2 linked regions of the Massilia litorea genome follow. The protein of the gene in region 2 interacts with the protein of the main gene of each other region in a pairwise test. Links are inferred from orthologs where the notes say so. Each region holds a gene or a part of one and is shown on either strand. Other genes may lie near its edges.

Region 1 (15,118 bases), 2.7 Mb from region 2 along the record:
CCCGCACCTTTCCTTTACGATGGAGACCGGCAAGAGCAACAATGGACCAGTTCCCTCGTCACTGTCGCAGGACGCCGCCATGGCCTTATGGGACAAGATTTCGTCCAGCATCCGGCTACGCCCTACGCAAGAACGCAAGCCAGTCGCGGCCGAGCCGCCGCCGACGCAGCTCGGCACCTACGCCCTGGCCGGCGAGCGCTGCCCCGAGAGCGGCTGGTGGCTGTGCGGCGACGGCGGCAAGGGCGTCGGCGTGCTGGGCGGGCAGCGCCAGTACATCAGGAAGGGCGAGCGCATGCCGCAGGCCTTGCTGCTGCCGCCGCAGACCCTGTGGGAAAAGCTCAGGGGCATGCAGCCGAGTTACGAGTCGAAGAACCAGACCGCCTGGAAACTGGTCGACAAGCGCAACCGCAAACGCGTGCCGTCGCCCGTGCCGCTGGCGCCGGCCACGCCGGTGGCCGCTGCCGGCATCAGCGGGTCCGGCATCGGGCCGCGCATCATGGAAGAGCAGGGCGTCGCGGTCGGCAGCTTCGCCGCCACCGGCGTGCCGTGTCCGGCGAGCGGCTGGTGGCGCTGCGAGGACCCGCGCGCGCTGGACGGCACGCGCTGGTTCGCGCAGGGCAGCTTGCTGCCGTCCGCAACCTTTGTACTTCCGCCCGGCGCCTTCGGCCGCCCGGCCCACGGAGCCAGGTCGATCGAGCGCCGCGGCGCTTGGCGCCTGGTGCGGCTTGCCGATGCACCCCGGCAGGCCGGGAGTGGCGACGGACCCGGTGCCTGAGCCTGCCACGCCGCCGCCCGCAGCGCACGATGCGCTCCACCATCCTCGGCTTCGTTGCCGGCGCCGCTTTCCTGCAAACGCGCGCCGCGCTCCCGGCCGCCTGGCAGATCGCCGCCTGCCTGTGCGCGTCCCTGGCGTTGCTGCTGGCCCTGCGCGGTCCGGTGCGCGCAACGGTCGCCGGCGCGCTGGCCGGCTTCGCCTGGGCGGCGATCGTCGCCCACCTCACGCTCGCACCCCGGCTCGACAAGGCGGACGAAGGCCGCGACATCGAAATCGTCGGGACTGTCGCCAGACTCCCGCACGATTTCGGCCAGGGCGTGCGCTTCCAGTTCGCGGTCGGACAGGTCATGACGACCAACGCGAAGGTGCCGCCGATGCTCGCCCTGTCCTGGTACCGCGCCGGGAGCGAAGCCCTGCAGCTGCACCCCGGCGAACGCTGGCGCCTGACCGTGCGCCTGCAGCGCCCGCACGGCAATGCCAACCCGCACGGCTTCGACTACGAAGCCTGGCTGCTGGGGCAAGGCATCCGCGCCACCGGCTACGTGCGCACAGCGCCAGGCAACCGCCGCCTCGACGCGTTCGTCGTCACGCCCGGCCACCTCGTCGAGCGCTGCCGCGATATCCTGCGCGCCCGCATCCTCGCGGCGCTGGAGGGCAAGCCGTATGCCGCCGTGATCGTGGCGCTCGTCGTCGGCGACCAGCGCGGAATCGAGCAGCCGGACTGGGATGTCTTCAACCGCACCGGCGTCAGCCACCTGGTCGCCATCTCCGGTTTGCACATCACGATGGTGGCAGGACTTGCCGCGCTGGCGCTGTCGTTTCTGTGGCGTCGCTCATTCTTCACGAACGCGCAGCTGCCCCTGCTGCTGCCGGCGCAGAAGGTGGCAGCCCTCAGCGGCGCCTGCGCGGCGCTGGTGTACGTGCTGCTGGCCGGCTTCGGCGTGCCGGCCCAGCGCACCCTCTACATGCTGGCGGTGGTCGCGGCGGCCCTGTGGATGGGGCGCCTGACGAGCGTGACGCACATCCTCTGCCTTGCCCTGGGACTGGTCGTGCTGCTCGACCCCTGGGCCGTGCTGTGGCCGGGCTTCTGGCTGTCCTTCGGCGCCGTGGGCGTGATCCTGTACGCGGGACTCGGGCGCCTGGACGAATCAAGCGCCGGCTGGCGGGCCACGCTGGCACTCGCGGCGCGCACTCAGTACGCGGTCACGCTCGGACTGGTGCCCCTGACGCTGCTGCTGTTCTCGCAAGTGTCCCTCGTCGGTCCGATCGCCAATGCCTTCGCCATTCCGGTGGTGAGCTTCGTCGTCACGCCGCTGGCGCTCCTCGGCAGCCTGCTGCCGGCGCCCCTGGCCGGCCCGGTGCTGTGGTGCGCACACCGCGTGCTGGAATGGCTGGCCGCGGCGCTGGGCTGGCTGGCGACGCTGCCGCTCGCGGTCTGGAGCGCGCCGGCGCCGCCGCCCTGGCTGTTCGTGCTGGCGCTGGCCGGCACCGGCTGGATGCTGGCCCCGCGCGGCTGGCCGCATCGCTGGGCCGGCGCGGCCGCCTGGCTGCCGCTGTTCCTGCTGCAGCCGACGCACCCGGCGCCCGGCAGGTTTGCCGTGACCGCCTTCGACGTCGGCCAGGGCATGGCGCTGCTGGTGGAGACGAGCGGCCACCGGCTGCTCTACGACACCGGCCCGCAGTACGCGCCCGGCCAGGATGCGGGCGGGCGCGTGATCCTGCCCTACCTGCGCGCACGCGGCATCAAGCACCTGGACACGGTCGTCGTCTCGCACAGCGACGTCGATCACGTGGGCGGCGCGCTGACGCTGCTGGAGGCGCTCGCGGTCGACCGGGTGAGCAGTTCGCTGGGAGAAGGGCACCGGGTCGTGCATGCGGCGCGCCGGCACGAGCGCTGCGTGGCGGGTCAGCGCTGGGAATGGGACGGGGTGGTCTTCGAGATGCTGCAGCCGGCGCCCGCCAGCTATGCGGATACGGAGCTCAAGGCGAATGCGCGCAGCTGCACCTTGCGCATCGAGGCGCGGGGAAGGGCGCTGCTGCTGGCGGGCGATATCGAAGCGGTGCAGGAAGCGGCCCTGGTCAGCCAGGAGCCGGACAAGCTGCGCGCCGACGTCCTGCTGGCGCCGCATCACGGCAGCGGCACCTCGTCGACGCCCGCCTTTCTGGAAGCGGTCGGGCCGTCGATCGGCATCTTCCAGGTCGGTTACCGCAACCGTTACCGTCATCCGAAAAAGGAGGTGTTCGAGCGCTATGGCGACCTGCACATCCGCCGCCTGCGCACCGACGAATCGGGCGCGATCACGCTCGACTTCGGACCGCAGGTGGGCGCGGAGGAATACCGCCGCCAGTACGCCCGTTACTGGTACGAGCCCTAGGCGTCCGCGGCAGCGCGATCGCCACCTGCAGCCCGCCGCCTTCCCGATTCCTTGCCTGGATCGTCCCGCCATGCGCGTGGACCACGCGCTCGGCGATCGCGAGGCCCAGGCCATGGCCGTCGACGTTGTTGTTCGACGGATTCGAGCGGAAGAAGGGCTGGAAGATCGTCGGCAGGTCCGCGGGCGCGATGCCGGGGCCGCGATCGAGCACCTCGACCTGCACGAAACGCATGTCGGCGCGCAGCCTGATCTCCGCGCTGCCGCCGGCGCCGCCGTGCCTGACGGCGTTGCGCACCACGTTTTCGATGGCGCGCCAGAGCAGGTCCGGTTCGCCGCGCACGGCCACCTGTGCCTCGCCCTCGATATCGACATGGATTGCGGGGCCGTCCTCGCCCGCCTCGAAGCGCACATCCGACGCGATGCCGTCGAGCAGTTCGGCCATGTCGATGGATTCGGCCTTCGGCAGCTCCGGGTTGGCTTCCAGGCGCGACAGCGTCAGCAGCTCGCCGACCAGCTTGTCCATGCGCACGCTCTCGCGTTCGATGCGGGCGAGCGAAGTGGCGATCTTGTCGGGCTGCTGGTGGGCCAGGCCGATCGCCGCCTGCAGCCGCGCCAGCGGCGAGCGCAGTTCGTGCGAGACGTCGTGCAGCAGGCGGCGCTGGCCGTCCATCAGGGCGCGCAGGCGCGCGCTCATGCGGTCGAAGTCGCGGCCAAGGTCCTTCAGTTCGTCGCCGCCGCGCCGCGCGTCGGCGAAGCGCGGCGCCAGGTCGCCGGCCGCAGCGGCCTCGAAGGCATTGCGCAGCGCGCGGATCGGGCGCGAGAAATACCAGGCCAGCAGAAAAGCGAACAGCAGGCTGACGATCACGCTGGCCAGCAGCGGAATCGGCTTGCTGAACTGCCAGCCCGGCCCGAAGGGCCCGCGCGGACCGCCGGCACCAGTGTGAGCGTCGCCATGAGAGCGTGGTCCGGCGTCGGCTCCCGGGCGATCCGCCAGCGGTACGCCGTCCGGCCCGGCCCGCAACTGGCGCGGCACGAAGGCGAGCAGGCGCCGGCCATCCGGCGCGACCAGTTCACGCACCGGCTGGAAGGGGCGGTCGGCGTCCAGTTCGCGCCGCGCCTGCGCCAGCACGGCGGGCGCGACCTCGCGTTCGAGCAGCTCGCGGCCCTTGGGGTCGACCACGAGCACGGTATGCCGGCTGCCCGGCCTGACGATCTCGCGCAGCGCCGGCAGGCCGCCATACTTGAGGGCGACGGCGGCCGAATCGAGCATGAAGGCGGCCGGCGGTCCGGTCTCGATGCCGATGACGCTGTTCTTCAGGTGCGCCTGCTCGCGCAGCCAGAAATAGCTGCCGATGCCGGCCGCCGCCGCGATTTGCGCCAGCAGGATCGAGAGGAAGAACTTCCAGAACAGCCGTCCCGCCGGCCGCTTGCGCAAGCGCGCCATCGTCACAGGCGGATCAGCTGGTAGCCGAGACGGTAGACCGTCTGCAGCGGCGAGCGGCCATCGTCGAGCAGGCCGAGCTTGTGGCGCAGGCTCGAAAGATGGACGTCGATATTCCGGTCGAAGCGCGCCAGCGGCCTGCCCAGGCCCTGTTCGGAGAGTTCGTTCTTGCTGACCGGGCGCCCCGCGTGACGCGCCAGCACCTCCAGCAGGTTGAATTCGGTGCTGGTCAGTTCGAGGTTGGCGCCGTCCCAGGTGGCGCGGCGCTGCTCGGGCAGCATGGTCAGCTTGCCGACGGTGAGCACGACGCCGGCATTGGCGTTCGGCTGGGCGTCGTGGGTGCGGCGCAGGATGGCGCGCACGCGGGCGGTCAGTTCGCGCGGCGTGCAGGGCTTGGTGACGTAGTCGTCGGCGCCCAGTTCCAGCCCGAGGATGCGGTCGGCATCGTCGCCGCGCCCGGTCAGCATCAGGACAGGGATCTTGCTGGCAGCGCGGATGCGGCGCAGCGTCTCGATGCCGTTCAGGGCCGGCATCATCACATCCAGTACCACGATCGCATGGCGCCCGCTCAGCGCTTCGCGCGCTCCCGCCACGCCATCATGGGCGCAGGCGACCGTGAAGCCTTCCTGCTCCAGGTATTCGGTCAACATGGCGACGAGCTCGGTGTCGTCGTCGATCAGCAGCACGGTATTCATCCCCGGGATGATAACAAAGCCGGGCGCGCGGGAGCCCGGCGGCAGGGCGCTTTTACCGATCTTTACAAAGCGGGTTGCGGCTGATCCCGGCGCGTTCCTTACGCGGTTTTACCTTCGATTTACAGCGATTTACAGGCGGCCGCCGGAGAATGAAGCTTTTCGAGACACCGTCAAGGAGCCACAATGAACCGCTTTCGCATCACCGCCACGATCCTGGCCGCCGCCGCCTTCAGCGCCGTGCCGGGCGCATTTGCCGACCCGCTGCCGGCGCCGCCGGGCGGACACATGGCCGCGCCGGATGGCGATCGCGCACCAGACGCCGGACCGGGCCCGGGCGAACGCCACGGCCCGGGCGGCCACCGTCCCCATGCCGGCATGAGTGGTCCCGGCCTGCCGTTCTTGCGCGGCATCGACCTGAGCGAAGCCCAGCAGGACCGCCTGTTCGTCATCCTGCATGCCGAAGCGCCGCAAATGCGCGAACAGGACAAGGCCGAACGCAAGGCGCACGAAGCGCTGCGCGCGATGTTCGAGGCCGGGGACTTCAACGAGGCAAAGGCGTCGGCACAGACGAAGGCGCTGGGCCAGGCGATCGCCGCCCGCGAGCTGCTGCGCGTGCGTACCGCCGGCCAGATCATGGCGCTGCTGACGCCGGAGCAGCGCGCGCAGCTCAAACAGGAACGCGCACCTCGCGCGCAACGCTGATCGAAAGGAGGGATCATGAGCACCCATCACCATCACGGCGACCTGCAGTCCGACCTCGACAAACTGCTGAACACGGCCGCCAGCCGGCGCCAGAGCCTGCGCTGGCTGTTCGCCGGCGCCGCCGCCGTGCCGCTCCATGGCTGCGGCGGCGCGTCCACCGACAGCGGCAGCACGGCCACCGTTGCCGTCAGCACGCCGGCAACCACCACCAACACCGCCGCCGGCACGGCCTGTTCGCTCATCCCCGAGGAGACCGGCGGCCCGTACCCGGCCGACGGCACCAATTCGAGCAACGGCAAGGTCGCCAATGCCCTGACCCTGTCGGGCATCGTGCGCAAGGACATCCGCTGGAGCGTGGCCGGGGCAGCGGGCGTGGCGATGGGCGTGCCGCTGACGATCCGTTTAAAGATCGTCAACGTCGCGAACGGCTGCGCGGCCGCCGCCGGCGCCACGGTCTACCTCTGGCATTGCGACCGCGACGGCAACTACTCGATGTATTCGAGCGCGGTTCAAGGCGAGAACTACCTGCGCGGCGTGCAGGAGGCGGACGCCGACGGCTACGTCACCTTCACCACCATCTTCCCGGGCTGCTACGACGGACGCATGCCGCACGTGCACTTCGAGGTCTACCCGACGCTGGCCAAGGCGACGGGCGCCGCCAACCGGGTCAAGACCTCGCAGTTCACCTTCCCGCTGGCCACCCTCAATACGGTCTACACGGCGACCGGCTACAGCGCCAGCGTGAGCAAGCTCGCGCGCATGAGCTATGCCACGGACAACGTGTTCAGCGACGGCACGGCGCTGCAGATGGCAAGCATGGGGGGCGACACCGTCAACGGCTACACGGCCGACCTGACTGTAGGTGTTTCCCTCTAAAGGAGGCCCGCGAGCAGACAGGGAAGTTTGTCCTGACCTTACAATCGAAGCTCCTTCGACCCACCGGCGCGCTTCATGACCAAGCCCCTGCTGCATTTCTGTCACGGTAACAGCTTCCCCTCCGGCACCTACCGCCAGATGCTCGACGCGCTCGGCGCGCATTACGAGGTACGCCAGACCGACATGGTCGGCCACGATCCGCGCTACCCCGTCGACGACAACTGGAGCAACCTGGTCGACGAGCTGATTGCCGACATCGAGCGCCATGGCCAGCCGGCGATCCTGGTCGGCCACTCGCTCGGCGGCATGCTCGGCACGATGGCGGCCGCGCGCCGGCCGGACCTGGCGCGCTGCGTGGTGATGCTCGATTCGCCGGTGGTGGCGGGCTGGCGCGCGCTGGCATGGCGCTTCGTGAAACTGCTGGGGAAGGGCACGCGCTTCTCGCCGGCGCGCTTTTCGGAACGGCGCCGCAACGTCTGGCCCAATCGCGCCGCCGCGCACGCGCATTTCATGTCGAAGGATATTTTCAAGGCCTGGGCGCCGGGGGTGCTGGACGACTATCTAGACGTCGGCCTCAAGCCCCACCCGGAAGGCGTCCAGCTGCGCTTCGACCGCGGCGTCGAGACGGCCATCTACAATTCGCTGCCGCACCACCTGGGCGACCTGATCGGGCGCGGCTTTCCGGTGCCGGTCGGGTTCATCGGCGCGACGCGTTCGGAAGAGCTGCGCCAGGCGGGGCTGGGCTCGACCCGCAAGCTGGTCGGCGAGAACTTCGTCATGACCGAGGGCAGCCACCTGTATCCGCTCGAGCACCCGGCGCGCGCCGCCCGGCTGACGCACGAGATGATTACACGCCTCCTGAAACACGAAGTCAAAACCAGGGCAATGCTGGCGAAGCGGCAAGCCTGAGGGCGACCGCGCGCCGCTTTTCGCGTAAAATCGCGGGATTCCAAGCAATCCTGAAAGAATCCAGCATGGCAATCAAGAGCGACAAATGGATCCGCCGCATGGCGGAAGAAACCGGCATGATCGAGCCGTTCGCCCCTGGCCAGGTCCGCGAAGAAGAGGGCCGGCGCATCATCTCCTACGGCACCTCGTCCTATGGTTACGACATCCGCTGCGCCGACGAATTCAAGGTGTTCACGAACATCAACAGCACCATCGTCGACCCGAAGAACTTCGATTCGAACTCCTTCGTCGACGTCAAAAGCGACGTCTGCATCATCCCGCCGAATTCGTTTGCGCTCGCGCGTACCATCGAATACTTCCGCATCCCGCGCAATGTGCTGACCGTCTGCCTCGGCAAGTCGACCTATGCGCGCTGCGGCATCATCGTCAACGTCACGCCCTTCGAACCCGAATGGGAAGGCTATGTGACGCTCGAGTTCTCGAACACGACCCCGCTGCCGGCCAAGATCTATGCCGGCGAAGGCTGCGCCCAGGTGCTGTTCTTCGAATCCGACGAAGTCTGCGAGACCTCGTACAAGGACCGCGGCGGCAAGTACCAGGGCCAGCGCGGCGTGACGCTGCCGAAAACCTGATCCGGGAGGCCTGCCATGGCCGATTGCTGCAGCGGCGGCTGCTCGCTCGATAAACCGCCGGTCGATCCGCGCTACCGGCGGGTGCTCTGGATAGCGCTGGTCGTCAACGCGCTGATGTTCGGCGTCGAACTGCTCGGCGGCTGGGCCGCGGGTTCGGTTTCGCTGCTGGCCGATGCGGTCGACTTCTTCGGCGATGCCGCCAACTACGGCATTTCCCTGTTCGTGCTTGGCCTGGCGCCGGTCTGGCGTTCGCGCACCGCGCTGGTGAAGGGCGCGACCATGGGCGCCTACGGCGTCTTCGTCATCGGTTCCGCCTTGTCGCACCTGGCAAGCGGCACCGTGCCCGCGGCGCAGACCATGGGCGCGATCGGCGTCGCCGCCCTGGCGGCGAATGGCCTGGTCGCCTTGCTGCTGTTCGCATTCCGCAACGGCGACGCCAACATGCGCTCGGTCTGGCTGTGCACGCGCAATGACATGATCGGGAACGTCGCCGTGCTGCTGGCGGCGCTGGGCGTGTGGCAGGCGGGGAGCGGCTTGCCGGACCTGTTCGTGGCCAGCGTGATGGGCGTACTCGGGCTGACCGCGGCGCGCAGCGTGATCGTGCAGGCCAGAAGCGAGATCAGTGCGGCGCCGGCAGTTGCAGCGCCGGCGCCGGTCGTCGAGCTGAAACGCCGCTGACCTCTGCGTGGCCCCCAAAAAAAAGAGGAGCCGGCGGCTCCTCTTTTCACATCGGTATGGCGCCGATCAATCCTGGCGCACGCAGTCCACGAAGTAATCGCGCTTGCCGTTCACCTCGCGCTTGACCAGCCCGTGCACGTCCGTCTCGAAGCCCGGGAAGCGCTCGTTGAAGTCGCGCGCGAAGCGCAGGTAGTCGACGATGATCTTGTTGAAGCGCTCGCCCGGGATCAGGAGCGGAATGCCCGGCGGATAAGGCGTCAGCAGGATCGCCGTGGTGCGGCCTTCGAGGTCGTCGATGGCGACTCGCTCGATATCGCGGCGCGCCATCTTGGCGAAGGCGTCCGACGGCTTCATGGCCGGCACCAGGTCCGACAGATACATCTCGGTCGTCAGGCGCGCGACGTCGTACTGCTTGTAGAAGCTGTGGATGCCGTTGCACAGGTCGCGCAGGCCGCTGTTTTCGTAGCGCGGGTTGGCCGCGGCGAACTGCGGCATCACCTGCCACATCTGCTTGTTGCGGTCGTAGTCGTCCTTGAACTGCTGCAGCGCCGTCACCAGCGTGTTCCAGCGGCCCTTGGTGATCCCGATCGTGAACATGATGAAGAACGAATACAGCCCGCACTTCTCGATGATCACGCCGTGTTCGGCCAGGTACTTGGTCACGATCGAGGCCGGGATGCCGGTCTCGCCGAACTGGCCGTCGAGCGACAGGCCAGGGGTCACGACGGTCGACTTGATCGGGTCGAGCATGTTGAAGCCCGGGGCCAGGTTGCCGAAGCCGTGCCAGTCGTCCTCGGCGCGGATCATCCAGTCGTCCTGGGTACCGATGCCTTCTTCCGACTCCACATCCGGACCCCAGACCTTGAACCACCAGTCCTGGCCGAATTCGGCGTCGACCTTCTTCATGGCGCGGCGGAAGTCGAGCGCTTCCAGGATCGATTCCTCGACCAGCGCGGTGCCGCCCGGCGCTTCCATCATGGCCGCGGCCACGTCGCAGGAAGCGATGATCGAGTACTGCGGCGAGGTCGAGGTATGCATCAGGAAGGCTTCGTTGAAGGCGTCCTGGTCGAGTTTCACGGTTTCCGATTCGCGCACCAGCACCTGCGAAGCCTGCGACAGGCCGGCCAGCAGTTTGTGCGTCGACTGGGTCGAGAAGATCATCGACTGCTTGGCGCGCGGGCGGTCGCGGCCGATCGCATGCATGTTCTTGTAGAAGTCGTGGAAGGTCGCGTGCGGCAGCCAGGCTTCGTCGAAGTGCAGGGTCTCGATCTTCCCGTCCAACATCTCGCGCAGGGTCTCGACGTTGTAGACCACGCCGTCGTAGGTCGACTGGGTAATCGTCAGGATGCGCGGCTTCTTGTCCTTGGCTTCGCGCGCGAACGGATTGGCTTCGATCTTGCGGGCGATCGACTCTTCCGTAAACTCTTCGAGCGGGATCGGACCGATGATGCCGAGGTTGTTCCGGGTCGGCATCAGGAACACGGGGATCGCGCCGCACATGATGATCGAGTGCAGGATCGACTTGTGGCAGTTGCGGTCGACGACGACGATGTCGCCCGGCGCCACCGTCGAGTGCCAGACCATCTTGTTCGAGGTCGAGGTGCCGTTGGTGACGAAATAGCAGTGGTCGGCGCCGTAGATGCGGGCGGCGTTGCGCTCGGATTTCGCGACCGGACCGGTGTGGTCCAGCAGCTGGCCCAGTTCCTCGACCGCGTTGCAGACGTCGGCGCGCAGCATGTTCTCGCCGAAGAACTGGTGGAACATCTGGCCAACCGGCGACTTCAGGAAGGCGACGCCGCCCGAGTGGCCCGGGCAGTGCCAGGAATACGAGCCGTCGTAGGCGTAGTTGACCAGGGCGCGGAAGAAGGGCGGCGCCAGCGAATCGAGATAGGCTTTCGCTTCGCGGATGATGTGGCGCGCGACGAATTCCGGCGTGTCCTCGAACATGTGGATGAAGCCGTGCAGCTCCTTCAGGATGTCGTTCGGGATGTGGCGGCTGGTGCGGGTCTCGCCGTAGATGTAGATCGGGATGTTCGAGTTCTTGTGGCGGATTTCCTCCACAAAGGCGCGCAGGCGGGTCAGCGCGGTATCGGTCTCCTCGAGCGAGCCGCCGCCGAATTCCTCATCGTCGATCGACAGCACGAAGGCCGAGGCGCGCGACTGCTGCTGGGCGAACGACGACATGTCGCCGTAGCTGGTCAGGCCCAGCACTTCCATGCCTTCCTTTTCCATCGCGGCGGCGAGGGCGCGAATGCCCAGGCCCGAGGTGTTCTCGGACCGGAAGTCCTCGTCAATAATGATGATGGGGAAACGAAATTTCATTGACAGCTCCAATGCGAAGCGCCGTGGGAGCAGGGGCGCCCGGGTTGGACGGCCTGCCACGCACGGCACCGAAAAATAAGAAGCGGATTTTCGCAGAAAAACCGCTGTCCGGTGTAGATTTTTTTACTAGGTTATAGGGATGCGGCCCGGCATGGCGCACATCAGTATGCCATGCAGTGAGCTAGCCCCGGCGGCCCCGCCCGAAACGCTGGAACAGCGCGGCCAGCACGACGGCGCCGAAGGCCGCGCCGAAGGGGGCGACCATCATCGGCATCGGATCGGCGCGCAGGGCGGCGAACACGCCCAGGGTCAGGCCGAAGGTCGCCACCGCGCAGGTGGCGGTCAGGAGCCAGGTGCGGCGCGCCAGCAGGGCGACGGCCGCCAGCGAGATCGCGACCTGCTGGACCACCGAGGCCAGCAGCCACTGGCGATGGCGGTGCAGCGCACGTTCGGATCTGGCGTTCCACTCGCTCGACGAAGCTTCCCAGCGCTCGGCCTCCTTGCGGATCTCTTCCTTTTCGAGGCGATAGCGGTCCACCTCGAGCTGGTAGCGCGCCTTGTCCACGCCGGGAATATTGGTGGCCAGTTCCGCCAGGTTCTGCTTGTTCGACTTGGCCTGGTAATGGTTCCAGGCGTTGGTGGCGCTGGTCTTGTCGATCGCGGCATTGCTCTTGTAGAGCGAGGCGTCGTTGTGCATGCTGCTGCCGAGGAAACCGAACAGCGTGCCGATGGTGGCCAGCACCGCGATCAGGACCGCGACCTTGCCGGCGAAGCCGTCGCCGGCACGCGAAGCTGGCGGCTTCACTGTGCGCTGCCTTTGCGCTCGTAGGTCACGAAGGCGTAGTCGTAGCCGTTCGCGTCCGAATGATGGGTGTCGCGCGCGGTTTCAAGCCAGACCGCCGGGTCGAGCGGAGGGAAGAAGGTATCGCAGGCGAAGCTGTGGGCGATCTCGGTGACGATCATGCGCTCGGCGACGTCCATCGCCTGGGCGAAGATCTGCGCGCCGCCGATGATGCTGGCCGGTTCCTCGCCGACGAGTGCGATCGCCGCCTCGAGCGAGGTCACCGCCTCCACGCCGGCGTGGCTCCAGTCGCCGTTGCGGGTGACGACGATGTTGCGCCGGCCCGGCAGCGGGCGGCCGATCGAATCGAAGGTCTTGCGGCCCATGATGATCGGCTGGCCGAGGGTGACGCGCTTGAAGTGGGCGAGATCTTCGGGCAGGTGCCAGGGCAGCTTGTTGTCGATACCGATCCCGCGCTGCGCGTCGATCGCCACGACCAGGGTCAGGCGGCTCATCGGGCATCCCCTGTGGAACGGTAAAAGGCAGGGGCTGGAAGGCGCATGTCGGGTGTCCTTGTCGATTGGGCAAATGGGAGGCCAGATGGTGTCGCGAGCGCGGCGGCGTGTCAAGCTTTCTGTGGGCTGCGCCAGCCGCGGCGGCGGGTCAGAAGCGCTCGAACAGGCCTGCGCCTTCCCAGCGCGGCAGCGCAACGGGCGATTGCGACGACACCGCCGTCGCTGCGTAGCGCTCGCCCAGCCTGGCCAACAGCCGTGGAAAAGCGCGGCAATAGCTGGACTGGATGCCGGCCAGGCGCGCGAGCGCGCGGTATTCGATCACCGTGCCGTCGGGCGCTGCGTCGAGCACCTGCCGCACGCGCTCGCGCCAATCGTCGGACCACGCTGATTCCAGCATGCCCAGGTCGCACACTTGGTCGCCCAGCCGGATGACGCCACCCGCCAGCACGCGCGCCAGCATGCCGCGCCGCTTCCCGATGCGCTGCGCCAGGCGCGGCGCCGTGGCGTCGAGCTGGCCGCAGGCTTCGCACTGGAACATCATCCGCAGCCGCACCTCGGCGCCTATCTGCAGGACCGTGCCCGACGCCAGCTGCGCCGTGTCGGCGTCGATCAGCAGGTTCTCGCGCAGCGCATGCATCGGCAAATCGAAGTCCGCATAGGCACCGCTGCTCGCGAGCAGCAGCTGGCGCGGGGACAGCGCGTCGGCATGGACGTCGCCTACGATGCCGATGCCCGCGTGGGTAACGAGGCGCTCGAACGAGCGTGGCGGCGCGCCGCGCGCCAAGCGCGCCGCCAGCCCGGCAACGGTACCGATCTCCATGGCGTCCGCAGTACGCAGGCTAGCGCCGCAGGCTGCGCACGACGCCGCCCTCGATAGCGATCCGGCTTGCCGCCGGTTCGGCCAGCAGCGCGCGTGCGATGCGTTCTTCCGCGTCGGCCGTGGTGCGGCTGATGCCGAACAGCCTGCACACCGCCCGCGCCAGCCCATCCTTGCCGGTCGCGCCCTGCCGGTCCAGCACGTACAGCGCGGCATTGCCGAGTTCCTCGATGCAGATATCGTCGATCGCGCGGCGCGAATCGGCATTCCCGTCCGGGACACGCAGGCCTTCCCAATCGGCCGCGTTGACGTTTTCCGGCCAATATACCGGGGCCTCGCCGTCCGCCGTGACGGGCGCATGCGGCACCAGGCGCGCCAGGTGTTCCTCGACCCGGCGGGTCAGGCGGGCCACGCCCCAGGCACGCGCCACACGTCGGAAGAGCAGGTCGCGGCTCACCGGTCCTTCGTAGCGAATCACGTTCGCAAGCTGCGCGCGGATCAGCGGAATCGATGCCTTTTCGTAGAACAGATCGGCGTCGCCGCCGTCGATCGGGGTGGCGCAATAGGGGACCAGGCCAGGGGCCATGCCCGAGGTGGGCATGGCCTCGGACGGTCCCGCCGCGTCCGTCGTTGGCGTGGCGTCCTCGCCAGGCGCCTCCGGCCTGCAGTCCGGCTCGGGAACGACCTCGGGCTCGCTCTCGAGCGGCTGGCTCGCCAGCGCCTCCAGGCGCGCGATGAGCCGGCGTGCCGGTTCTTCCGGGTTGATCCACCAGTCTGTCGACCAGATCCGGTGCAATTCCCAGCCCAGGCCCTCGAGCACGTGCTGGCGCAGCCGGTCGCGGTCGCGCGCGCTGGCGGCCGAGTGATAGCTCGCGCCGTCGCATTCGACTCCGAGCAGGTAGCGGCCGGGCGCGCGCGGATCGACCACGCCGATATCGATCCTGAAGCCCGACACGCCGACTTGCGGGTGCGCTTCCCAGCCGCGTTCGCGCAGCAGCGCGATGACCTGGCGCTCGAACGGGCTGTCCGGCTCGCGCCCGGTCGGGATGCGCTGCTCGGCCAGCGCGCGCGGACCGCGGATGGCGAACTCAAGGTAGTGCTTGAGGTCGCGCACGCCGCTGGCGCGCACGCGCGACAGGTCGATCTGTTCGGGCATGAGCGTGCTGTAGACCACGACCTGCTGGCGCGCGCGCGAGACCGCCACGTTCAGGCGCCGGTGTCCGCCTTCCAGGTTCAGCGGCCCGAAATTCAGGCTCACCTTGCCGGCGGCGTCAGGTCCGTAGGTGATCGAGAAATAGATGATATCGCGCTCGTCGCCCTGCACATTTTCCAGGTTCTTGATGAACAGCGGCTCGGCGCTGGCCTGCGCCAGCGCCGCGTCGAGCTGCGGCGACGCGCGCCGGCGCTCGTCGAGCAGGCGTTCGACCAGGTTTTGCTGCGCCTGGTTGAAGGTGACGACGCCGACCGACTGCCGGCGCCGCGCCGCATCGAGGTAGTGCGCCTCGATGGCTTTCACGATCGCGTCGGCTTCGGCGCGGTTGGTGCGCGAGCCGCCGCGGTCATACACGCCGTGCACGCGCTGGAAGCGCACGCCCGTGTC
Region 2 (15,126 bases):
TCGCCATGGTACTGCCGGCCGGCGGCTGGCCGTTGGTGAGCGGCGGCAAGGCCGGCGCGCCCAGGTTCGGCATCAGGATCGTATCGTCCTGCGGACGGGTTTCCGCGCCCAGCGCACGCATGTATTCGTAGCGGTCGAGCGAAATGGCGTTGTTCTGCTCCTTGCTGCGCACCACGACCGGACGCAGGAAGACCATCAGATTGGTCTTGTTGCGGGTACGGTTGCGGTACTTGAACAGGTTGCCCAGCACCGGGATGTCGCCGAGACCCCGCACTTTTTCTTCGCCGTGGTCTTCGTTATCGGAAATCAGGCCGCCCAGCACGATGATCTGGCCATCGTCGGCCAGCACATTGCTTTCGATCGCGCGCACGGTGGTGACGATGCCCTCGGCCCGCACCACCGAATTGTCGATGCCCGAATTCTCGTGGTAGATCGAGAGTTTGATCACGCCGCCTTCGGAAATCTGCGGGCGCACCTTCATCAGCAGGCCGATGTCCTTGCGGTCGACCGTCTGGAAGGGATTGTTCGCGCCGCTGGTGCCGGTCGTGAACGAACCCGTGATGATCGGAATGTTCTGGCCCACCTTGATCGTCGCCAGCTCGTTATCGAGCGTAATCATGTTCGGTGTCGACAAGATGTTGGCAGAGCCTTCGTTTTCAAGTGCGCTGGCGACGGCGCCCAGGCCGAGGGCGCCGTTGATCTGCCTGAAGACGCCGAGCGTGAATCCCGGGAGTTGCGGTGGCGTGGTCGTGGAACTGATGCCGGCGCGGGCGGCAGCGGCCAGGTTGATGATGTTGTTGGCGTTTCCGCTATTAAACGACTGAATGCCGCCGACGCGGTATTTACTGGTGTCGTTGCCCGACAATCCGAGCCACTGCACGCCGAATTCCGACGCTTTCTGCGAATTCATCTCCACCACCAGGGCCTCGATGTAGACCTGTGCGCGGCGCACGTCGAGCTGGTCGATGACGCCGCGCAGGTTGCGGTAGATCGCATCGGGCGCCGTGATGATCAGGCTGTTGGTGGAGGCATCGGCCTGGATGAAGCCGGAGCCCTGGGCACCGCCGCCGCCGACGCTGGCGCCCTGCCCGCCCTGGCCGAAGGTATTGCTGGTGCCCCCGAGGCCGGTGCTGCCCTGCTGGCCTTGCTGCCCCCCGCCGAGGCCGCCCGCGCCACCGGCACCCTGGGCGCCGGCCTGGATCGAGCCGCCGGCCGTGCCCTGCTGCGTCGTCTGCGTTGCCGAGGCATCTTGCGAGACCACCGCGCGCAGGGTCTGCGCCACCTTGGTGGCATCGGCATTCTTCAGGTAGACGACGTGGATGTTGCCCTTTTCGGTGGTCGCCTGGTCGAGCTTGGCGATCAGCGACTTGGCCAGGTTCGCGCGTGCCTGCGACGGGGCGCGCACCACGACCGAATTGGTGCGCGAATCGGCGAGGATGGTGACGCGGCCGGAGTCGCCGCCGGCGCTTGGCTCCATCAGGCGCGACACGAGGGTCGCGATGTCGCTGGCGATGCCGTTACGGATCGGCACCACGTCGAGGTCGGCCGCCACCGGCGCGTCGAGCGCGGCGATGATGCGGGAGAGGCGGCGCAGATTATCCGCGTAGTCGGTAATGACCAGGCTGTTATTGCCCGGGTTGGCCATGATCGAATTGTTCGGAGAAATGAGCGGACGCAGCACGGCCGTCAGGTTGGCCGCCGATTCGTAGGACAAGTGGAAAATCTGGGTGGCGATCTGGTCGCCCTGCACGCGGGTGCCGCGCTTGCCCACCTGGGTCGGCGAGGATTGCAGTTTCGCTTCCGCTTCCGGCACCACCTTGGCATAGCCCTCGCCGGTGGTGACGACGGCAAAGCCCTGCAGCCGGAGCGCCGAGGTCAGCAGTCCAAACGCCTGGCTCTTGGTCAGCGACTTTTCCGACACCAGGGTCAGCGTGCCTTTGACGCGCGGGTCGATAATGAACGTCATCCCCGTGTAGTGGCCGACGGCCTTGATCACCGATTCGATGTCGGCATTCACGAAAGAAAGGGCGGCGGAATTTTCCTGGCCCTGGGCCAGCGCCGGCGGCATCGCCGCGGCCACCGCACAGGACAGCATGACGCCGGCCGCAATGCGGCGCAGATTCGGGCGCGAGGTCGGGAATGCAGGGGTGCTACGGGAGGATTTTTTCATTATCTGAACTCTAATGCGATTATGTTTTTACCGTTCACCATGCGGCGCTGGCCAAGAAGATTGAGCATATTGCCCAAGGTGTCTTCGTAGCCATCGGCGGCCGATGCCTGTCCCGAAAAGCGCAGGCGTCCATTCTGCAACGTTCCATTTCCCGACAATAGCAAGGCGCCGCGCACCGTGCGCAACACCAGGTCGGCTTGCTGGCCGCGCCAGTCCATCACCATCTCGTAGCTGCCCAGCGGCTTGATCGGCGCCATGCGCGAACCCATGTCGCTCATCGACAAGGTCGTGCGCCCCGTCACCGCCACGCTGCCCGGCAGGCGCACCAGGTCGAGCCGGTTCCACGACAGCCGGATCACGCCCGAGGGCACCAGCGTGTTGAGCGGTGCGCCGAGCCCGGCCAGGCCCTCGGCCGGCAACAGCAATTGCCCCTTGCTCAGCTGCCACTCCGACCAGCTGCCGGTCAGCGCCACCGGCGCGGCCAGCGCCTGCGGATTTTCCAGTTGCATGTCAACATGTCCCACCAGCACCAGCGGCGACAGGCGCCAGGAAAAGCGTCCCGGCAACAGCGGCGTTACCGCCCCGCCTTCGCCCGGCGCCCCCCCCACGAAGGCTGAGCCGTGCCAGAGCGTACCCTGCGCATCCCCGAGAGTCAAACGACCGCCGGTCTGGCGTTCCACCATCGTCCCGAGCCAGCTGGCCGGCAGGAAGACGAGCACGGTCAGCGCGATCGCCAGGGCGACCACGACCAGCCAACCGAGGCTGCGCCTCATCGGGCAGCAGTCCCGTTATCCTGGCGCAGCGTCAGGTTGGCGTCGACCTGTCCCTGCGGGTCCTGGGCGGTAAAACTGCCTTCCTGGACGGCGATGCGGCTCTCGCGGCGCTGGGCATCGAGCCAGGACACCAGGTTGGCGAACGAGACGCCGGTCACCTGCAGCCGTGCGAATTCACCGGTCAGCGTGAGCGAGCCCGGCGTGATGCCGCGTCCGCTCAGGCTGGTCATCAGGCTTTCGCGCGTCATCGGCGTGACCGGTACCGGTGCCTGGCCGGCCAGCGCGCGTGCCTGGTTCGCCATGCTGGCGAGCTGGGCGGCCTGCTGGCGCAGCTCGGGCAGCGAACGCTGCAACCGTGCGCGGCCTTCGACCGCCGGCTCGATCAAACCCGTGTACACCAGCGCCAGGAACACGACGCCGAAACCGGCGGCCAGGTAGCGGCGCTCCTGCTCGCTGCGTGCGATCCAATATCCGGTGGCGCGTGTGCGCACCCGGCCGACATGACTGAGCAGACTCATGGCTTAGCTCCCGTGCTGCGCACCAGCCAATTGTCGGGTGCGGCGGCTTCCAGTGAAAGACTGCGCGCGGACAGCGCCGCCTGCAGCTGGCGCAAGGCGGTGGGGTCGACCGTTTCGGGTTTGACCCGCACCCGCAGCGTGCGTTCCTTGTATTCGATTGAGCTAATCCCGGGCGGACGCGGCAATTGCCGGGTTGCGTCGCCCAGGGCGCCGGCCAGATAGATGAATTCGTCGGAGCCGATCTGGCCGCTGCCGGCCTGGGCGCGGGCGATGCCCTGGCGCATTTGCGCCACCGGGTCGACCATCGGCTGGTTCGGATAGACCGACTGGAAGGTTTGCTTCATCTGGGCGCGCACGGCGTCGGCTTCGCCACGCAGGCGCAGCCATTCGATGTTGATGCCGGCCAGGTTGACGACCACGCCGGCGAAGGCCAGCGCGATCGGCACGCGCCAGCGGCGCCAGTCGGTCTGGCGCGCACCGGCCGCACCGAGTCCCGGCACCAGGTCGAAGCTGATCGTTTTCGCACCGGCGATCCAGTGCGCCCAGTCATCGGCTTCCAGCACCGTGCCGGGACCGGCTTCGGCCAGCAGCACGCCGTACTCGCCCAGCTGCTCGCGCGGCACGTATAACGTCAGGGGGGCGTCGCCCGCCAGCGCACGCGCCGTTTGCAGGGCGCTGGCAGGATTGGCGTCGAGCGCCAGACCGAGTCCGCCGAACTGGCTCTGGCGCAGCAGCAATTCGGCGCCGTTCAGGGCCGCACTGACGCCGCCCGGCTGCAGGGGCAGGCACAGCTGCGCCGGCAGGGCCGACACCGCACGCGCGCCCTGGGCCAGCAGGGTACGCACGAGCGGCTCGAACCAGTCGCGCGCGACCACGGCCACGGGACGCGTGCCCTCGCCCGTGGGGGGACCGGCCACCAGCACGCAATCGTTCGGGTCGCCCAGGATATGTTCTTCGACCAGGCCCGGCAGCGCCGCGCGCAGGCGCGCACCGGTCAGCGGCGGCATCTGCAGCGACAGCAGGTTGACGTCGGTGCCGGCCAGCAGCAGCACGACGCGGCGGCTGGCGGCGACGACATCGGTCAGATTGCGCAGCGCCCCCTCCCCCTGCTGCTCGATCGTGCCGCCGTCGCCGACGACGGCGAAACGGCATGGCGCGCCTTCTCCTTCTGCGCGCGCCGGATGCCGGATATAAAGTGTAGTCAAACCGTCTCGCTTTCTTTTAGTTTTGACGAACCCAAACCACCTTGACGCCGCCGCCAATCTGATTGCCGCTGCGCTGGACCAGCGACTGCGCATTCAATGCGGCGCGGTCGAGGCGGATGTAGCTATTCACGAGGAACCAATTGCTTTTCACGTCCACCGAATCCGGTACCGGCGTGTGCCCGGTGATATCGGCCTGGAAGTTGGCGATGTCGGTCCAGGGCACACTGCGGCGGCGCGCCAGCAAGGCGTTCGCCTCCGACAGCGAAAAATTCGGGATCACCGCCGCCAGCACTTCGGCCGAGGCCGTATTCACATTGATCGGCGTGCGTTCCGGCAGCACGATGACGAATGGGCGCAACTTTTCCAGCATCTCGGGCGTCATGCCCCGCACCGCCAATAAATCCTCGACTTCGAGGAATTTGATCGGCGTGCCCAGGCCTTCGCGCGACACCGCGATCGTGGCGCTGCCATCCGGATTGCCGGCGTCGCCGCTTCCCGTCCCGTTACCCGCGGCGCTGCCCGCCGCCGCTACCGCAGCACCTCCAGCACCCACGGCGCCCGGCGTACCGCCGGCGCTCGGGTCCCTTTCCTGGCCACCGACCTCCTGGCCCGTGACCGGATCGACCTGGCCGGGCGGCTGGATGACGGGCTGGCTGCCGGCGATCAGGTTGGCGGCGGTTTTCGCCAGCGCCGGATTGATCTGCAGGTTGGTCAGCAGGCGCTGTAAAATTTCCAGCTGGGCCTTGTCGATCCTGTTTCCACTTTCGAGGTTGCGCAGATTGTAACGCGAGGTGGCGTCGACGATGTTGCCAGAAAGACTAGCATCAAACACTTCACCTTCCACCCGCTCGCGCTCGATGTACTGGTCGAGCCGGGTTTCCGCCAGCGGTGTGGCCCAGACCTGGTTCAACGCCGTGTAGCGGTTGGTGTAGGCATCCTGGCGCAGCACCAGGGTCGACCAGTCGAGCGCGCCGCGCAGGATCCAGCGCGTCTGCAGGTGCAGCCTCTGGTTTTCCATCGAGCGCACCTGCACCTGCTGCTGCCAGAACAGGCTGGCGACAATCGAAATCGCCAGCGTGGTCAGCAGCAAGGCGGTGATGACGGCGACGCCGCGCTGGCGCCGGGGATGGCGAAAAGCAGGCATCAGATACTCCCCAACAGGAAGGCCTTGGTCAGCGGCTGCGGAAAGCCGCGGGCGGCCAGCACCACCTGTAACCCGGTCACGGCGTTCGGCACCACCCCGCCCTGGACAGCCGCGGCTACCTGCTGCTGCTGTGCCTGCTTTTGCCAGGCGCCGTTCTGCCACACCAGGACGCCCATCGATTCGACGCCGCCCTGCAGCGTCACCGGCGGGGTTGGATCGGTATCGCTGACCGAGGCCTGCCACAGCGCGTCGAGCTCGACCAGGTCGCGGGTGGTCTTCGATTCGCGCCGCTGCAACTGCTTGTCGACGAGGCGGTAGGCAATCACTTGCAGGCGCGCCGGTTCGTTTTCGTTGAATACGGTACGGACCAGGGTCAGGCGGTTGTCGGCCTGCAGCAGGAAGGGACGGCGACCCAGCATGGTGGCGTCGGCCGCGTGTTCGCAGTCGCTCTGCATCTGGGCAAAGGCCAGCTGCATGCCGCGTGTCATTTCCATCTGGTCAGTCAGGGCGACCCTGGCACGCACGATGCCGTCCAGGCCGCGCCAGCCGAGCACGGCCACCATGGCGAGGATGCCGATCGCCACCAATAATTCGACCAGGGTGAACCCGCGCGCCGTCTTCATGGCGAGGGCCTCAGGACGAGCTGCACCAATTTGAGGATGCGCCGGTTCGGATTATCCATGTCGAACACCGACACTTCGACGCGGCGCAACTGGGGATTCGGGCTGGCCAGCACTTCGTCCTGGCACATCAGGCGTAAATCGCCCTGGCCGCAGGCATAGCTGCGCTTGCCGATTTCCGGGAATTCCTTGCTCAGGCGGATTTGCACGAGACGGTTCTCGGCCGACCAGGTCGCCATCATGGACGAACGCAAGCCGGCACCGTTCGAGGCCAGGCTGCCGATCGCGCGCAGGCCGGCGCCGAGCGCGGTGCCGACGATGACGAGCGCCACCAGCACCTCGAGCAGGGTGAAACCGGCGTGCTGCCTGGAAGGGGTCACTGCGGTTCTCCCGGTTCGACGACCGTGAAATGGCCGACGCCGTCGGCGCGCACGCCGACGCTGTTGTTGCCGCTGGCGAGGGTCAGGGTAAAAGGTTTGTCGACCGGCTCGCGGCCGAAGGTCACGCGCATGGCCTCGCTATTGGCGTTGATGCCGGCGGCCGGCGGATCGAGCAGCAGGCGCACCGGGGCATTCCGGAAAGGCCGTTCGCGCAATAAATCGTCCTGGGTCACGGGGGTCCAGCCCTTGTCCTCGCGCACCAGGAAGCGGTAGCGCTCGGGCGTGGCCTCGAAGGCGACTTCGCGGTTACGTACGATGGCTTCGTCGCGCGCCAGCTGGAGCAGCAAGGTCAGGCGTTTCGCCTCGTTTTCGAGATCCTGGCGCGGACTGGGAATCGCGTTGAGCGAGGCCATCCCGAGCGTGATGCCGATGATGACCATCACGACCAGGATTTCCACCAAGGTGAAACCATCAGCCCTGTGTGGCGGCGCGGCGCCGGCCATGACGACTTATCCCTGCCAGGAGCCGACGTCGGCGTCTTCGCCTTCGCCGCCGGCCTGGCCATCGGCGCCGAACGAGAAGATGTCGACTTCGCCATGCAAGCCGGGCGACAGGTACTGGTACGAGTTACCCCAGGGATCCTTCGGCAGCTTTTCGACGTAACCGCCTTCCTTCCAGCCATTGGCCGATGGGCCCGAGGTCGGCTTGGTGGTCAGGGCTTGCAGGCCCTGTTCGGTGGTCGGGTAGCGCTGGTTGTCCAGCTTGTAGAGTTTGAGTGCCTGCATCAGGGTGGCGATGTCGGTTTTTGCCGCGACCACGCGCGACTCGCCGGTACGGCCCAACAGTTTCGGCACGACCAGCGCGCCCAGGATGCCGATGATGACCACGACAACCATGATTTCAACGAGGGTGAAGCCGCGCGCGAGACGCCGGCCAACTGCACGGTGCGAAACGATCTGCATAGTCAATCTTGAAAAGGTGGATGGGACAATCGGCTTAGTATAAGGCGGAATGGGGGGCAAGAACCACCAGCGGCGGTGCGCCATTGTATTGCAGAGCAAAACCCGCTGCACTCTCAGGCGTGCGCGGGTCTTTCCTGGCAGACAGAACAGCCCGGATTGCGGGCCGCGCGGATCTCGGTCCACTCCATGGCGCGCCCGTCGAGCAGCAGCAGGCGCCCGGCCAGCGGCATGCCGACATTTAATATCAGCTTCAGGGCCTCGGCGGCCTGGACGGCGCCGACGATGCCGACCAGGGGCGCGAAGACCCCCATCGTGCTGCAGGCAACATCTTCAAAACCGCTGTCCTCGGGGAAGACACAGGCGTAGCAGGGACAGTCGGCGCGGCGCGTGTCGAATACGGACAATTGCCCGTCGAAGCGGATCGCCGCGCCCGCCACCAGCGGCACCCCGGCCGCGACGCAGGCGCGGTTGACGGCATGGCGGGTGGCGAAATTGTCGCTGCAATCGAGCACGACCGAGGCAGCTTGCGCCAGTTCGCGCAGCCGGGCGTCGCCGGCGCGTTCGCAGAGGGCAGTGACGCTCACCTCCGGGTTGATCGCGTGCAAAGCCGCGCGGCCGGACGCGACTTTGGAGGTGCCGATGCGTTCGGTCGTGTGCATCACCTGGCGTTGCAGGTTCGTCAGGTCGACGAGGTCATCGTCGACCAGGGTGATGTGGCCGACGCCGCTGGCGGCCAGGTACATCGCCGCCGGCGAGCCGAGGCCGCCGGCGCCGATGACGAAGACATGGGAGGCCAGCAGGCGGGCCTGGCCTTCGATACCGATCTCATCGAGCAGGATGTGGCGCGAATAGCGCAGCAGTTGGGAGTCGTTCATGGAGCGATGCAGGGTGGACGGCGTCGGCGCGGACAATCATGCATCCGGGTACGGCCATTCACCTGCTTTACTTCTTCGAGCCCTTCAGCTCCGGCGGTTTCGTTTCGGTCCCCGGCAACTGCTTCGGCTCGGGCGAGATCACTTCGACCGCCTCCGCCCTGGCAACTTTTACTGGCAACCCTTTAAAGTGGTTCAGCGCCTGGGCCAGTTGAAAATCGTCCTTGCCGCCCAATTCAAGCGGTTTGCGGTTCTTCAGCAGGGCCAGCGCGCGTTGTCTCTGTTCGGCGCTGTCGCGGGCATCCTTGGCGACCGCGCCCGGCTTTTCGTTCTCGCCCGCCAGGTGGCGCTGCAAATCCACTTCGCGCACGCGCAGCGCATTCAAACCGTCGCCTTCCGCCGTTTCGTCGACCGCCATGTCGGGCACGATGCCGTTGGCCTGGATCGCCCGTCCCTTCGGCGTGTAGTAGCGCGCCGTGGTCAGTTTGATGGCCGTGTCGCTTGATAAGGGCCGCAGGGTCTGCACCGAGCCCTTGCCAAAGCTCTGGCTGCCCATCACGATGGCGCGCTTGTAGTCCTGCAGGGCGCCGGCGACGATCTCCGAGGCCGAGGCCGAGCCGCCGTTGACCAGCACGATCATCGGCACCGTTTTCAATCCGGCCGGCAGTTTCGCCAGCGGATCGGCGCCGCGCGGGGCATAGAATTCGCGCCGGCCATAATAGCTCTGGTTGGAGTCGGGCAATTGGCCCTTGGTCGAGACAATCAGCTCTTCCTTCGGCAGGAAGGCGGTCGAGACGCCGATCGCGCCCGGCAGCAGGCCGCCCGGATCGTTGCGCAGGTCGAGTATGAGCCCCTTGATGTTCGGATTGGCGGCGTACAGGGCCTGCGTCTTGGTCGCCAGCTCCTCTAAAGTCGCTTCCTGGAACTGGCTGATGCGCACCCAGGCGTAATCGGGCTCGACCATTTTTGCCTTGACGCTCAGGACGCGGATTTCCTCGCGCGTGACGGGGACCACCCACGGGCGGTCGTCGCCGCGGCGGGCGATCGTCAGCGTCACTTTGCTGCCTGGCTTGCCGCGCATTTTCTTGATGGCGTCGTCGATCGACAAGCCTTTGACGGGAACATTGTCGATGCGGGTGATCAGGTCCCCGGCCTTGATGCCGGCCCGGTAGGCGGGAGAGTCTTCGATCGGCGAGACGATTTTCACGTAGCCGTCTTCGGCCGCGACTTCGATGCCGACGCCGACGAATTTACCCTGCACGCTTTCGCGCATCTCGCGATACGCCTTCTGGTCGAGGTAGACCGAATGCGGGTCGAGCGAGGCGACCATGCCGCCGATGGCTTCCGATAAAAGCTTCTTGTCCTCGACCGGCACCACGTAATCGCTTTTGATGAGGCCGAAGACATCGGCCAGCTGGCGCAGTTCGTCCAGCGGCAACGGACTTGGCTCGCCCTTCTGCGCCCAGGCCGAGACCTGCACCGTCAGCGCCACGCCGGCCACGACACCCAGGCCGACCAGGCCCATGCTTTTCACTTTGTTGCCCATCGCTGCCCCTAGAATTTAACCCAGCTTGCCGGGTCGAAGGCTTTACCGAGATGCCTGAGCTCAAAGTATAGCCCCGATTCTTCGTTACCGCCGGTATTGCCCGCGCTCGCAATCGGCTCGCCGGCGCGCACCGCATCGCCCAGGCGTTTCAATAGCGTCTGGTTGTTGGCGTAGATCGATAAATAGTCGCCGCCGTGGTCGACGATGATCAAATTCCCGAAGCCGCGCATCCAGCCCGAGTGCACCACGCGGCCGACCGCCACCGAGCGCACTTCCGTCCCTTCCGGCGCCTTGATGAACATCCCTTTCCAGCTCGGGCCATCGCCGCCGCGCTTGGCGCCGAAGCGCGCCGCGATGGTGCCGCTGACCGGTGACGTCAACCGTCCGCGCAGAGAGGCGAAGGCGCCGGCGGGCGCCGCGGGCGCGAGCGAAATATCGGGCGTACGCTCTTCGTGTTTCGGCTGCTCCGCCACCTTCGGCTCATCAGGCTCCGGCGGCAATGGTTTTGGTGCCGGCTTGCCCGCTTTCGCCGCTTCGCGCGCCAACCGCTCGCGCTCGGCTTTTGCGGCGGCACGGGCCAGCGCGCGCGCTTTCGCGGCCGCTTCCGCTTCCAGCTTCGCCTTGGCGCGGGCGGCAGCGAGCGCTTCTTGCCGCTTGCGTTCGGCCTCGGCCTGTTCGCGGATCAGCTTGGTCAGCTGGTCGACCAGGCCGCTCATGCGCTGCTCGTCGCGCTGCAGGCTGTCGGCCTGTTTTCTCTGCACCACCAGTTTGCTCGACAGTTCGCCGAGCAGGGCGGCGCGGCGCGCCTTTTCCTTTTCCAGCACGGCTTTCTGGTCGCGCTGTTCCTCGGCGATCTCTTCGAGTTCGACCTTGGCGTTCTCGACCTTCTCCTTGTTCGCCTCGACTTGCGCCAGGTTCGCGTTCAGGGCGGTCAGCAGTTTTGCCTGCGCCTGCGAGACATAGGCCATCATCTGCAAATCGCGGTTGATGCGGTTCGGGTTGTCTCCCGACAGCAGCAGCTTGATTCTGTCCTCATTGCCGGCCACATAGTGCTCGCGCAGCAGGGCCGACAGTTGTTTTTTCTGGCCAGCGATCGTTTGCGCCAGGCGTTCCTGTTCGCCCGCGAGGTCTTGCAGGCGGACATTGGTCTCGACCGTTTCCTGGTGCAGGTCGCGCAGGGCGCGGTTCGCGTTCGAGATCGCCTCTTCCGACTCGGCCAGCGTGTCGGCGGCATCGTCCTTTTCGCTCTCGGTACGGCTGATCTCTTTCTTGAGCGCCGTCAGCTTTTGCTGGATCCCGGCGCGCTGCGCCTCGGCAGCCGCCTTCTGGCGGCTGCGTTCGGTAGGCTTGGCGGCCGCGGCGGTACCCGCCGCGGACAGGGCCAGCAGGCCGCACAGCAGGGTGCCGACGGCCAACTTCTTGATAGGAAAACGCAAGACTTACTTCGCCTTCCCTTGGTTCGCCACCGCTGCGGTCGCCGCGGCGATCGCTTCCTGGTCGCCCAGGTAGTAATGGCGGATCGGCTTCAGGTTTTCGTCCAGTTCATATACCAGCGGCTGGCCGTTCGGGATGTTGAGGCCGACGATGTCGGCATCGCTGATCCCGTCCAGCATCTTGATCAGGGCGCGCAGGCTGTTGCCGTGGGCCGAAATCAGGATCTGCTTGCCGGCGCGGATGGCCGGGGCAATCTCTTCGTCCCAGGCCGGCATCACGCGCGCTACGGTGTCTTTTAAACATTCGGTGAGGGGAATCTGCTCCTTCGGCAGGCCGGCGTAGCGCGGGTCGTTGAACGATGCGCGGTCGTCGCCTTCCTCGAGGGCGGGCGGCGGCGTGTCGTAGCTGCGGCGCCAGACCAGCACCTGCGCGTCGCCGTATTTGGCAGCCGTTTCCGCCTTGTCCAGGCCCTGCAGGGCGCCATAGTGGCGCTCGTTCAGGCGCCAGTCGTTCTTGATCGGCAGGTACATTTGATCCATCTCGTCGAGCGCCAGCCACAGCGTGCGGATCGCGCGTTTCAGGACCGAGGTGTAGGCCAGGTCGAAATGAAAACCGGCTTCGCGCAGCACGCGGCCGGCGGCCTTCGCTTCGTTGATGCCCTTGTCGGTCAGGTCGACGTCGACCCAGCCGGTAAAGCGGTTGGCCAGGTTCCAGGTGGATTCGCCATGGCGCATGAATACGATTTTGTACATAAGATCTTCTTTGCTATCTATTGAAAAAACGTGCAAAGGCGCCCGCTGCGGCTGATCGAGCCCCTAAAAATATTCCTGTCCGGCTTCTATTTTATAATGGCCGGATTGCGTTCAACCATTGGAAGCCTTGTGAAATTCATCCTCGATAATATCTTCATCGTCGCTATTGCCGTCGTTTCCGGTGGCGCGCTGCTGTGGCCAGCCCTGGCGCCGAAGGGCCGCCGCGCGACCGCGCTGCAGGTTACCCAGCTGATCAACCGCGGCAAGACCACGATTCTGGACGTGCGCGGCGCCGACGAATTTGCGGCGGGCCACGTGCGCGACGCGAAAAACATTCCGCTGGCAGACTTGGGCAATCGCATCGGCGAGCTGGAAAAGTCGAAAAGCCGCACCCTGGTCGTCGTCTGCCAGACCGGCGCCCGTTCGGACAAGGCGGTCCGCCAGTTGAAGGCGGCCGGCTTCGAAGACGCGCTCAGCCTGGAAGGCGGCATGACGGCCTGGACGGCAGCCGGCCTGCCGACCACCAAGTAAATCAAGACAGGAAGGAAATCATCATGAGTGCCCACGTTGTCCTCTATCACACCGCCAGCTGCCCCTACTGCGTCCGCGCCGAGCGCCTGCTCGAAGCCAAGGGCGTGACCGAAATCGAGCGCATCCGTGTCGACCTCGACCCGGAACAGCGCCAGATCATGATGCAAAAGACCGGCCGCCGCACGGTGCCGCAGATCTACGTGGGCGAGACCCACGTCGGCGGCTTCGACGATTTGTATGCGCTGGATCAGGCCGGGCGTCTCGATCCGCTGCTCAAGGGGGAGTAAGGTAAGGCCGTGGGTGCGGGTTGATCGGGCGCCGCACCCTGGGCACAGGTGCCCAGGCTACAAATCGGGGCGGGGCGAAAAAGGCGCCCCGCGGGAGTATTTTATCCAAATTGATTTTGATACAATTGCCGTTGCGTTTGACTCCAAGCCCATCGGGGGCGGCGCTTTGCCGTCCCTTTTACTTCACAACGAAAGCGTTCCATGTCTGACGAAAACCTGCAACCAGTCTTCCAAATCCAACGCGTCTATCTGAAAGACATGTCGCTGGAACAACCGAACTCCCCGGCAATCTTCCTCGAGCAGGAAGCCCCGACCATCGAGGTCTCGCTGGACGTTGGCGCTGAAGCGATCGCCGAAGGCATCTACGAGTCGACCGTGACCATCACCGTGACCGCCAAGGTCAAGGACAAGGTCGCTTTCCTGGTCGAAGGCAAGCAAGGCGGCATCTTCGAGGCACGCAACATCCCTGCCGACCAGATGGATCCGCTGCTGGGCATCGGCTGCCCGAACATCGTGTACCCGTACCTGCGCGCGAACATCGCCGACGTGATCACCCGTGCCGGCTTCCCGCCAGTGCACCTGGCCGAGATCAACTTCGAAGTGTTCTACCAGCAGCGCCGCCAGGCGATGGCTGAAGCCGCTGCAGCCGCACCGGCAAACTAAGTTGTACTTTGCCTGCCCCGTTCGGCATGCGCTGGATGGGTCGGCATACCGTGACGGGCATCCCTGCCGCGCCTTTTATATCCATGAAAAGCGCGGGGTGGATGCCCTTCCTGCCATATTGGCGTCTGGTTTTACCGAACCCGGGCCCTGCCATGACCATTTCCCGATCCTTCTCCACCGTGCTGCTGATGCTGGCATGCGCGCAGGCCTGCGCCGCCGATTTCCGCTCGGTCGGCGCCGCCTCCGTCGTGCTGTATGACGCGCCCTCTGCGAAAAGCGGCAAGCGCTACGTCGCGCCGCAAGGCATGCCGGTCGAGATCGTTGCGCGCTACGGCGACTGGGTCAAGGTGCGCGACGTCGATGGCGAATTCGCCTGGACCGAATCGAGGGGACTGTCCGCGCGCCGCAACGTCGTCGTGAAGGTGCCGTTTGCCAAAGTACGCGCCGCGCCCGACGACAACGCCGCCGTCCTGATGACGGCCGACAAGGGCGTCCTGCTCGAGCTAGTCGACCCGCAAGCGAACGACTGGGTCCGCGTGCGCCACCAGGACGGCATCGCCGGCTTCGTGCGCGCGTTTGAGATCTGGGGCACCTGAATTCAACCATGCAAGAAACCAAGAAAATGAACAAGATCACCGTTCTCGGCGCGGGCGCCTGGGGCACCGCCGTCGCCATCGCCGTCGCTGCACGCCACGACGTGCTGCTCTGGGGCCGCAACGCCGAACAGATGGCCGCAACCGCCGCCGCGCGCGAGAACACGACCTATTTGCCGGGTCAGCCGCTGCCCGACAGCCTGCGCGTCACCGCCGATTTCGAGCAAGCCTTGTCTCACGTGCTCGACGCCGGGCCGGACGCGCTCCTGATCGCGGCCTGCCCGGTCGCCGGCTTGCGTCCGCTGCTCGAGCAGCTCAAAGGGAGAAAGATCCCGAACGTCGTCTGGCTCTGCAAAGGTTTTGAATACGGCACCGGTTTATTGCCGCACCAGGTGGTGCGCGAGGTGCTGGGCGAGTCGGTACCGGGTGCGGCCTTGTCGGGGCCGTCGTTCGCGCAGGAAGTGGCGCGTGGCCTGCCCTGTGCGCTGGCGGTGGCCTCGACCTCGAAACAATTGCGCGACAGCGTAGTCGCCACGGTCCACGGCGGCAACCTGCGCGTGTACGCCTGCGATGACGTCATTGGCGTGGAAGTGGGCGGTGCCGTCAAAAATGTGTTGGCGATCGCGACCGGCACCGCCGACGGCCTCGGGCTCGGCCTGAATGCGCGCGCGGCCTT

Evidence for each region.
Region 1: the proteins of secB (region 2) and LPB04_RS19150 interact in binary tests that used the Escherichia coli proteins (3 or more experiments, as listed by UniProt). The link is inferred for Massilia litorea from one-to-one orthologs.

The regions. Positions count from the first base shown.
Region 1 is NZ_CP062941.1:4,235,912-4,251,029, reverse strand. The notes cover bases 3,442-6,216. They hold LPB04_RS19150 (response regulator transcription factor), read right to left. Parts: upstream 5,287-6,216; coding sequence 4,597-5,286; downstream 3,442-4,596. Other genes in these bases: LPB04_RS24315 (dioxygenase family protein), read left to right, coding at 6,004-6,216; LPB04_RS19145 (Spy/CpxP family protein refolding chaperone), read left to right, coding at 5,470-5,988; LPB04_RS19155 (sensor histidine kinase), read right to left, coding at 3,442-4,585. In the rest of the region: LPB04_RS19165 (T6SS immunity protein Tli4 family protein), read left to right, coding at 1-775; LPB04_RS19160 (DNA internalization-related competence protein ComEC/Rec2), read left to right, coding at 805-3,150; more of LPB04_RS19155, read right to left, coding at 3,074-3,441; more of LPB04_RS24315, read left to right, coding at 6,217-6,864; LPB04_RS19135 (alpha/beta fold hydrolase), read left to right, coding at 6,940-7,773; dcd (dCTP deaminase), read left to right, coding at 7,839-8,405; LPB04_RS19125 (cation transporter), read left to right, coding at 8,421-9,083; LPB04_RS19120 (arginine/lysine/ornithine decarboxylase), read right to left, coding at 9,150-11,405; LPB04_RS19115 (DUF4337 domain-containing protein), read right to left, coding at 11,587-12,210; LPB04_RS19110 (dihydrofolate reductase), read right to left, coding at 12,207-12,701; LPB04_RS19105 (MOSC domain-containing protein), read right to left, coding at 12,850-13,521; LPB04_RS19100 (DUF3320 domain-containing protein), read right to left, coding at 13,541-15,118. UniProt on the Escherichia coli protein: Response regulator member of the two-component regulatory system CpxA/CpxR which responds to envelope stress response by activating expression of downstream genes including cpxP, degP, dsbA and ppiA.
Region 2 is NZ_CP062941.1:1,565,049-1,580,174, reverse strand. Bases 12,344-15,126 are described here. They hold secB (protein-export chaperone SecB), read left to right. Parts: upstream 12,344-13,395; coding sequence 13,396-13,857; downstream 13,858-15,126. Other genes in these bases: LPB04_RS06960 (NAD(P)H-dependent glycerol-3-phosphate dehydrogenase), read left to right, coding at 14,480-15,126; LPB04_RS06965 (SH3 domain-containing protein), read left to right, coding at 14,010-14,453; grxC (glutaredoxin 3), read left to right, coding at 12,931-13,194; LPB04_RS06980 (rhodanese-like domain-containing protein), read left to right, coding at 12,506-12,907; gpmA (2,3-diphosphoglycerate-dependent phosphoglycerate mutase), read right to left, coding at 12,344-12,376. Also shown: type II secretion system secretin GspD, read right to left, coding at 1-2,170; gspN (type II secretion system protein N), read right to left, coding at 2,170-2,943; type II secretion system protein GspM, read right to left, coding at 2,940-3,461; type II secretion system protein GspL, read right to left, coding at 3,458-4,666; type II secretion system minor pseudopilin GspK, read right to left, coding at 4,683-5,810; LPB04_RS07020 (PulJ/GspJ family protein), read right to left, coding at 5,810-6,433; type II secretion system minor pseudopilin GspI, read right to left, coding at 6,430-6,810; LPB04_RS07010 (GspH/FimT family pseudopilin), read right to left, coding at 6,807-7,313; type II secretion system major pseudopilin GspG, read right to left, coding at 7,320-7,772; LPB04_RS07000 (HesA/MoeB/ThiF family protein), read right to left, coding at 7,886-8,647; LPB04_RS06995 (S41 family peptidase), read right to left, coding at 8,715-10,190; LPB04_RS06990 (murein hydrolase activator EnvC family protein), read right to left, coding at 10,199-11,626; more of gpmA, read right to left, coding at 11,630-12,343. UniProt on the Escherichia coli protein: One of the proteins required for the normal export of some preproteins out of the cell cytoplasm. It is a molecular chaperone that binds to a subset of precursor proteins, maintaining them in a translocation-competent state.